4 regions of the Faecalibacterium intestinale genome follow, and region 1 is predicted to be linked to each of the others. Evidence: predicted binding sites of a transcription regulator. Region 1 holds the regulator's gene; each other region holds the start of a gene.
What was found. The regulator HrcA, encoded in region 1, represses chaperone genes, less so after heat shock. The targets are predictions, from matches to a motif close to TGTTAGCACTCNNNNNNNNNGAGTGCTAACA.
Positions count from the first base shown of each region.

Region 1 (2,201 bases):
GGCCTTTCTGGCAAAGCAGATGGAGGAATAAGGCGGGACGATTTTGAATGGCCTCCGCTGCGCTCTGGCCATCATCAGCGGAAAACATTTTATATTTCGGGGTACAGAAACGCCTGCGGGCGTTTCTGTACCCCATTTTCACGGGTTGGGGTCGTGGGAAACAAACTCCCCCAGTCATCGCTGCGCGATGCCAGCCCCCTCTGGGATGGGGTCTTTGGCATAGCGGTACAGTTTCCGGCTAAAGTGCAAAGCTTGCGGGCGCGCCAGAGGCTCCCTCCCAGAGGGAGCTGGCAAAGCCGCAGGCTTTGACTGAGGGAGTTCACACCCCCCTTTATGACAGAATTATGAATCTTTATAAACATTTTTGCAAAGGGCTTGACAGCAGGGCAAAAACGATTATAATGGTCTTAGCACTCAGGAACAAGGAGTGCTAAACAAACAAAAGCGATACAAAAAGGAGGCAGGCGCTATGACGATGGATGCACGCAAGCAACGGGTCTTGCAGGCGATCGTGGCGCTGTATGGCCTTGAGGGCGAGCCGGTGGGCAGCAGCGTGCTGGCAAACTACTTTGATATGGCAGTGTCCAGCGCAACGCTGCGCAACGAGATGGCGGCGCTGACAAAGCTGGGCTTGCTGGAGCAGCCCCACACCAGCGCAGGGCGTGTGCCCAGCGCCAAGGGCTACCGGTATTATCTGGATAATCTGCTTACCGACGATCAGCCGCTGGACCGCGTTACCCGCGCCCGGGTGGATGCGGTGTTCGCCAGCCTTGACCACGAGCCGGAAAAGCTGGCACAGGGCGCTGCCAAGGCGCTGGCCGCCATCAGCGGCTGCACCGCCGCCGTCAGCACCCCCTGCGCCGAGGATCTGTGCATCGCCCATTACGAGGTGGTGCAGGTGGGCCGCAGCGCAGCCGCTGTGCTGGCTGTGACCACCGCCGGTTACGTCCGCACCCGGGTGGCGCGGGTACGCACCGGGCTTTCCCGGGAAAATGCAGCCGCCCTTGCGGCGCTGCTCAACCGCAACCTTACCTTTGTGGCACCGGTGGATCTTTCCACCCGGATGCTCAGCGAGCTGTGCAGCCAGATCGCACCGGAGCTTGTGCCGGTGGTCAGCGCCGCAGCCGCAATTTTGCAGGACAGCGTAAAGCCCCACGTATTTCTGGGCGGCGAGCAGTACCTGCTGGACTGGCCGCAGCTGGACGGCAGGGTGGGTGATATCCTTACCCTGCTGAACGACGAGGAACAGGCCGCAAGCCTGATCGCACCCCCGGAAAACCGCAGCGAAAGCGTGCTGCTGGGCGAGGATCTGGAACCGCAGATCCCCGGGCTGTGCATCGTGAGCGACCGGTATCTGGTAGGCGGCGGGCTGTGGGGCTCCATTGCCCTGATCGGCCCCACCCGGATGCCCTTCCAGAAGCTGATGCCCCTGTTGCACGAGTTTGCAGACCAGCTGGGCGAGGGCATGAGCGGTAAACGAAAAGACACCCCGCAGGCTGCCGTACCACGGCGGACTGTGATCTATAAGGAGGATCTGGAATGAGCGAAGAAGCAAAGAACACGGTGCCCGAGACCGAGCAGCCGGAAACTGCCCCCGAGGAAAAGACCGCTGCCGCAGCGCCCGAACAGGCTGCTGCCGAAGCTGCCGCCGAAGAGGACAAGAAGAAGGACGGCGGCTGGTTCAACAAGAAGGCCCGGGAGATGGAAGCCGTTAAGGCTAAGCTGGATGCAGCGGAAAAGAACGCCGCACAGGCCAAGGATCAGCTGCTGCGCATGGCTGCCGAGTACGACAACTACCGCAAGCGCTCCACCCGCGAGGCCGACCAGAAGTTTGGCGACGGTGTTTCCCACGCAGTGGAAAAGATCATCCCCATTCTGGATACGCTGGATATGGCAGCCAACGCCCCCACCACCGATGAGAACTACAAAAAGGGCGTGGTCATGACGCTGGATAAGGCGGCAAAGGCACTGGAAGCCCTCCATGTGGAGGAGATCGAGGTGCTGGGCAAGCCCTTTGACCCCAACTTTATGAATGCTGTGCAGCAGATCCCCGCCCCGGACGGGCAGGAGAGCGGCACGGTGGTCACCGTTTTCCAGAAGGGTTACAAGCTGGGTGACAAGATCATCCGCCATGCAACCGTTGTGGTGGCCGAATAAATAAGCCGAACCTCCCGCAAGGGAGTTTGCAATAACATCCGCTT
Region 1 covers NZ_JBBMEN010000018.1:24,375-26,575, forward strand. Annotated here, with positions in the region: gene WMO20_RS11035 (stage V sporulation T C-terminal domain-containing protein) at 1-31, shown strand, start outside; gene hrcA (heat-inducible transcriptional repressor HrcA) at 470-1,543, shown strand; gene WMO20_RS11045 (nucleotide exchange factor GrpE) at 1,540-2,157, shown strand.

Region 2 (2,201 bases), on a different contig from region 1:
CGGCACCATCACCCTTGAAAGCGAGCCGGGCAAGGGGAGCGAGTTCATCGTGAACCTCTGCTTCCCCCTCAGCGGGCAGAAGGCGGAGATCAAGCAGCTGCCCCAGCTGGAAGGGCTGCGGGCGCTGGTGGCAGATGACGACACCAACACCTGCCTGAGCGTCAGCACCATGCTTTCCAAGATCGGGATGCGCCCGGAGTGGACCATCTCCGGCAAGGAAGCGGTCATCCGCACCAAGTACGCCGTGGAGCAGGGCGATGCTTTCAGCGTGTATATCATCGACTGGCTCATCCCGGATATGAACGGCATCGAGATCGTGCGGCAGATCCGCAAGGTCATCGGGGACAGCTGCCCCATCATCATCCTGACCGCCTACGACTGGGCGGATATCGAGGAAGAAGCGCGCGCCGCCGGTGTGACCGCCTTCTGCGAAAAGCCGCTGTTCCTCTCGGAGCTGCGCAAGGTGCTGGCAGAACCCTTCCGGGTGCAGCCGGAGCAGACGACCGCCCCGCAGCCCAAGGCAAGCTTTGACGGCAAGCACCTGCTGCTGGTGGAGGATAACGCCCTGAACCGGGAGATCGCCATAGAGATCTTAAAGGAAGCGGGCTTCCTTGTGGACACCGCCGAGGACGGCGTTGAAGCGGTGGAAAAGATGGAGCAGTCCGCGCCCGGGCAGTACGATCTGATCCTGATGGACATCCAGATGCCCCGCATGGACGGCTACGAAGCCACCCGGCGCATTCGCGCCCTGCCCGACCCCCGCAAGGCGGGCATCCCCATTTTTGCCATGACTGCCAACGCTTTTGAGGAGGATAAGCAGAACGCCTTGAATGCGGGCATGAACGGCCACATCGCAAAGCCGCTGGATATCCCGCACCTGCTGAAGGTGCTGGAAGAAGCGCTGAAATAAGACGGAAAAGGGCAGCGGGCTCGCCCTCTCCGTCTGCTCACTTTGTTCGCATCCACCTCTCCCAAAGGGAGAGGCCTTGGCAAAGAGATGAAGTTTGCGTGGACTGCCAAGGGCTCCCACTTTGGGGGAGCTGGCATCGCGCAGCGATGACTGAGAGGGCGAGGACGCTAAAAATAAAGCATCGGCAACCAATTCGCTGAGTTTCTGAAATTCAGCGGCGAAGGCTGCCGGTGCTTTTTTGTTTTATCCCGCTGGGCAGAAAAGCATGGGTTTGCGTCTATTTTGCAAACTTTTTGTGAACCCTATTGACAAAGCAGGTGGACAGGAGTATATTTTTAGCAGTCGAGCAGATAGAGTGCTAAAAACAAAACGAACTGCCCCGCGGGAGGTGTGCAAGACCATGAAGAAGAATATCGATACAATCAACGCAAGGCTCTGCCGCCGCCGGGCACGGAGCTGTTAGCACAGAGCTTATCCGTCCGCTAAAATAAACCTTCCGGTATGAATGGAGGCTTGACTTTATGAATACCAATCAATATACCCAAAAGACCCTTGAGGCTTTGCAGGCCGCCCAGCAGCTGGCTGTGGAGTACCAGCACAACGCGCTGGAGCCCGCCCACCTGCTGCACGCACTGGCTGCGCAGGAAAACGGCCTGATCCCTCAGCTGCTGCAAAAGCTGAACGTTGACCCCGGCAGCTTTGCCGCCGCCGTGGCGGAAAAGCTGTCCGCGCTGCCCCGGGTGTCCGGCTCCGGCCGTGACCCCGATAAGGTCTATATCTCGCAGGCCACCGATAAGGTGCTCAGCGCCGCCGCCCGCGAAGCCAAGGCCATGAAGGACGACTTCATCAGTGTGGAGCACCTGTTCCTTGGTCTGCTGGACGAGCAGGACCAGACCACCAGTGAGCTGTTCCGCGCCTTTAACCTGAAAAAGGACGCCTTTTTACAGCAGCTTACCGCCGTGCGCGGCAACCAGCGGGTGACCACCGATAACCCGGAGGACACCTACAACGCCTTGCAGAAGTACGGTCAGGATCTGGTGGAGCTTGCCCGCAAGCAGAAGCTGGATCCCGTCATTGGCCGTGATCAGGAAATCCGCAATGTGATCCGTATCCTGTCCCGTAAGACCAAAAACAACCCCTGCCTGATCGGCGAGCCCGGCGTTGGTAAAACCGCCATCGCCGAGGGTCTGGCGCAGCGTATCGTGCGCGGCGATGTGCCCGAAAACCTGAAAGACCGCACCGTGTTCAGTCTGGACATGGGCGCTCTGGTGGCCGGTGCAAAGTATCGCGG
Region 2 covers NZ_JBBMEN010000003.1:180,839-183,039, reverse strand. Annotated here, with positions in the region: gene WMO20_RS04145 (hybrid sensor histidine kinase/response regulator) at 1-910, shown strand, start outside; gene clpB (ATP-dependent chaperone ClpB) at 1,432-2,201, shown strand, end outside.
Region 2: a site for HrcA is predicted at 1,244-1,274, ahead of clpB (ATP-dependent chaperone ClpB). Genes of this name have one in related genera too.

Region 3 (2,201 bases), on a different contig from region 1:
AGCGCCAGACCCTTCTCGTAGTCCTTGGTATAGAAATCGTAGGGACGGTGGCTGGGCACGAACAGCAGGGCGTTGTAGTTGGCAGTGCCCTCGGTGCGGCTCACGATGACCCGGGCGGGATCGGCGTAATCGCCGAACTTATCCTTATAGAAGCTGTTGTACTCCTCGTCGGTCACTTCGCTCTTCTGCTTCTTCCAGATGGGGATCATGCTGTTCAGGGTCTCCAACTCGGTGTAGGTCTCCCACTCGGGCTTGTAGTCCTCAGGCTTGGGATCCGGTTCCGGCTTCTGACGGCTCTTTTCGCGCTCCATCTGGATGGGGTAGCGCACATAGTCGCTGTACTTCTTCACGATAGCCACGATGCCGTATTCGTCCAGAAAGTTGTCGTATTTCTCAGTGTCGGTATCCGGCTTGATGTGCAGAATGATCTGGGTGCCCACGGTATCCTTCTGGGCGGGGGTCATCTCGTAGCCGTCCACACCGGAGGACTCCCACTGCCAAGCCTCGTCCGAGCCGTAAGCCTTGGAGATGACGGTCAGCTTATCGGCCACCATAAAGGCAGAGTAGAAGCCCACGCCGAACTGACCGATGATATCGATGTTTTCGTCCTTGTTGTCCTTTTTGAAATCCAGAGAACCGGAGTGTGCGATGGTGCCCAGATTCTGCTCCAGCTCTTCCTTGGTCATACCGATGCCGTTATCCTCCACGGTCAGGATGCGGTTTTCCTTATCGCGGGTGATGAGGATGCGAAAATCGCCCTTGTTCATGCCCACGGAGGTGTCGGTCAGGCTCTTATAGTACAGCTTATCAATGGCGTCCGAAGCATTGGAGATCAGTTCCCGCAGGAAGATCTCTTTATTGGTATAGATGGAGTTGATCATCATGTCCATCAGTTTTTTGCTCTCTGCCTGAAATTCTTTCTTGGCCATAATACAAAACCTCTTTTATCACATAATTTGGTGCGCTGTACCCGGTAAACTGCCGGGATGCTTAGCACTCATAACTTCTGAGTGCTAATATACAACGACTTGCAGGGAAAATCAAGGCTTTTCATAAAAAGTTAAAAAAGTAAAAGATTTGCTGCCCCGGTGCACGAAACGGCGCGCCCGGATCGTTTCTTATATGAAGGACGAAATTTTTTCGGAAAAGCTTTCCCACTTTTGCGCAGACTGTGCTATAATGGAGCGAGTATGCCGGAAGGATGTGAGAAAATGTCAAAACAGGGCGATGCCGCCTACGCATGGTTCTTAAAGGGCTATAATTGCAGTCAGAGCGTGGTGGCGGCGTTTGCACCCCAGCTTGGCCTGACCGAGGAAACAGCGCTGCGCCTTTCCGCAGGCTTTGGCGCGGGTATTGGCCGGATGCGGGAGGTGTGCGGGGCGTTCTGCGGCGTGGTGACCGTGCTGAGCATGGTCTATGCCGACCCAGCCGACCCCAAGGATAAATCCCGGATGTACGCACTGGTGCAGCAGGCGGCAGAGCAGTACCGCACCCGCAACGGCGGCGGCAGCATCATCTGCCGGGAATTGCTGGCAAAGGCGGGTGCTGCCCCTGCCGGGGGCACAGCGGCAGAGGAACGCACCGCGGAATACTATAAAAAGCGCCCCTGCCCGGAGCTGTGCCGCATTTGTGCAGACCTATGCGCAGAATTTATCGCAGCCCACCCGGAGGGGCGGCACGGCTTTTATAAGGAGGATGCGTAAATGCAGCTTGAACAACTGGAACTGACCGGCGGCGGTACGCTGACGCTCTACCTGCGGGAGAGCGTGGAGGCCATGCCGCATTTCCGGCAGCGCCCGCTGGTATTGGTGGTGCCCGGCGGCGGCTATACCCACGTCAGCCCCCGAGAGGGCGACCCCGTGGCGCTGCAATTTGCGGCGGCCGGGTATCACACGGCGGTGCTGCACTACGCAGTAGGGGAGAGCGCCCGGGATGCGCTGCCCATGCGGCAGCTGGCACAGGCCATCGGCCTTGTGCGGCAGCACGCAGAACAGTGGAATATTTTGCCGGATCAGATCGCTTTGTGCGGCTTTTCTGCCGGCGGGCATCTGGCACTGTCCGGTGCGGTGTGGGAGATCCCCGGCATGGCAGACCAGCCGCGCCCCAACGCCCTGCTGCTGGCATACCCGGTGGTCACCGCCGGGGAATACGCCCACCGGGGCAGCTTTGTGCAGCTGACCGGTACGCAGGATATTGCCGTC
Region 3 covers NZ_JBBMEN010000001.1:266,914-269,114, reverse strand. Annotated here, with positions in the region: gene htpG (molecular chaperone HtpG) at 1-929, opposite strand, end outside; gene WMO20_RS01255 (C-GCAxxG-C-C family protein) at 1,212-1,703, shown strand; gene WMO20_RS01250 (alpha/beta hydrolase) at 1,704-2,201, shown strand, end outside.
Region 3: a site for HrcA is predicted at 989-1,019, ahead of htpG (molecular chaperone HtpG). Genes of this name have one in related genera too.

Region 4 (2,201 bases), on a different contig from region 1:
CCTTTACAATGGCGTCCCGCTCGTGCTGCAGCACCGGCTTTGGTTTTTCCATCAGGGCAAACGTCCCCTCTGAAACATAGGTATAGGTCAGCATGCTTTTTACCTCCATGCGCTTTGATCTTTCCGAACGGAGTATACCGCAAAAGTCAGCCGCTCACCCGGCTCACAGGATATAGTGAGGTACCTCCATAAATTCTGAGTTGCTGTTCTCAGTATACCATGGTTTTCCCTTGCGGAAAAGATAGCGAAACAAAAATGCCCCCGGAGGGCTTGTTGCGGCTCTCCGGGGGCATCTTATGTGCGTTGTGCTTTGGCGCACACGACCGGCGTTTTACTCGATCTCGATCAGGTTCGGGTTCTCAGGCAAAGCCTTCGTCTGCTGAGGAGCAGGCAGCTCGACGTGCAGGACGCCATCCTCGAACTTTGCGTGGATGTCTTCCTTCTTCACATCGCCCACGTAGAAACTGCGTGCGCAGGTGCCGGAGAAGGATTCGCGCCGCAGATAGCGGCCCTTCTTATCCTTTTCGTCGTTGCTGTGGCTGCGCACTGCCTGAATGGTCAGGTAGCCGTCGTTCAGATCCATCTGAACGTCTTCCTTCTTGCAGCCCGGCAGATCAACCGCTACTTCGTAGCCGTTGTCCGTCTGTTTGACATCGGTCTTCATCATGTTTGCACCGCGCTTACCAAAGGTATCACGAGCCTCACGGTTCATCATACGTTCCAGTGCAGCGTCATTCCAGAACGGATCGAAGAAATCATCGAACAGGTTTTCATGGAAAACAGTCGGCATAAGCATAAATCATTCCTCCAATCCCGGCGTTCGGGTCGGGGCAAAAAATCTGAAGCGTCCACTCAGAAAGGCTTTCCGGGGAGCCTAGCGGCTCTCCTTTTGCCCTTCCTCCTGAGCACGCCACTGTTATAACACGATTTTTTAGCACTGTCAAGCGTAGAGTGCTAAAATTCATAAAAGAATAATACTTTTATAAAATCCTATGCAATCTTTTCAAAATTCAGTCGTATCATCGCATTTTATATCATCTTGGCAATCATGAAGCACAACAGTTCATATCCTTCCCGGATATCCTCCGGCAGACGTTTCAAAGTCTCGTCCCGCAGTTCCTGCGGCATCCCGTAAAAAGCTTCGGCAATGCCGCCGGTGATGCAGGCAAGGGTGTCGCTGTCGCCGCCCAGAGAGACCGCATTGCGAAGTGCATCCTCAAAACTGACGCTTTCCAGAAAAGCAATGATTGCTTCCGGCACAGTTTCCTGACAGGTCTCCACATGATGATAGGTCGGCCGAATTTCATCGCAGGTACGGTTCAAGTCATAACCGAAGGTCTGCTCCACATATTGTTTGATTTCCGGCTTGCTGTGGCCGGTACGGGCCAGAAAAATCACTGCCGCCGTGGCCTGCGCGCCTTTGATGCCCTCCGGGTGGTTGTGGGTGACTTCAGCGGTCACTTTTGCCATTTCCAGCGTTTTGTCCAGCGTATCGAACAGCCAGCCCGCTGCCGACACCCGCATAGCCGAGCCGTTACCGAAACTGCCATAGGGATTCGGATTTTCTGCGTGCAGCCACCGGCGGAACATCCCGCCGTAACCGGCATGGGGATATTCACGGCCCCAGAACCGCATTTCATGCTGCACTGCACAAAATGTTCTCTCCGGCAGACCCTTTCCGTCAATCAGACCAACTGCCACCGCAACGGTCATGACCGTATCATCGGTGAAGTGCGATTTCTCGCTCAGCAACGGAAAATCCTTGTGCTTGTAATTGTTGTGGTCAAATTCATAGGGACTGCCCACGATGTCACCCAAGATTGCTCCTAACATGGCTGTTTCCTCCCTTACCTATGATGCCGCTTCTGGAAATCAGCTTCGATTCGTTCTTTCCACTCCGCACCGATGGACGCGCAGCAGGGTGCTTCCCGCATCCGGGAGACTGTCTCGCTAACCACATGGTAGTTGACCGCCACGCCCTGTGCGTCATTCTCAAACCGCACAGCCCGGTCGGACGAGATGCCGAAGCGGGCAGCTTCCTTCACGGCGTCCATGTTGGCACCGAGGAACAGAAATTCCCAGCCGTACCGTTCTTTTTCCCGCTCGATCATCCGGCGGATCTTCTCGTAGCCAAACCGTTTGCTGGCGTTTTCCAGTCCGTCGGTGGTGATGACAAAGATGACCTTTTCGGCACGCTCGTC
Region 4 covers NZ_JBBMEN010000031.1:7,866-10,066, forward strand. Annotated here, with positions in the region: gene WMO20_RS13245 (alcohol dehydrogenase) at 1-94, opposite strand, end outside; gene WMO20_RS13250 (Hsp20/alpha crystallin family protein) at 332-796, opposite strand; gene WMO20_RS13255 (ADP-ribosylglycohydrolase family protein) at 1,030-1,833, opposite strand; gene WMO20_RS13260 (vWA domain-containing protein) at 1,848-2,201, opposite strand, start outside.
Region 4: a site for HrcA is predicted at 930-960, ahead of WMO20_RS13250 (Hsp20/alpha crystallin family protein). Genes of this name have one in related genera too.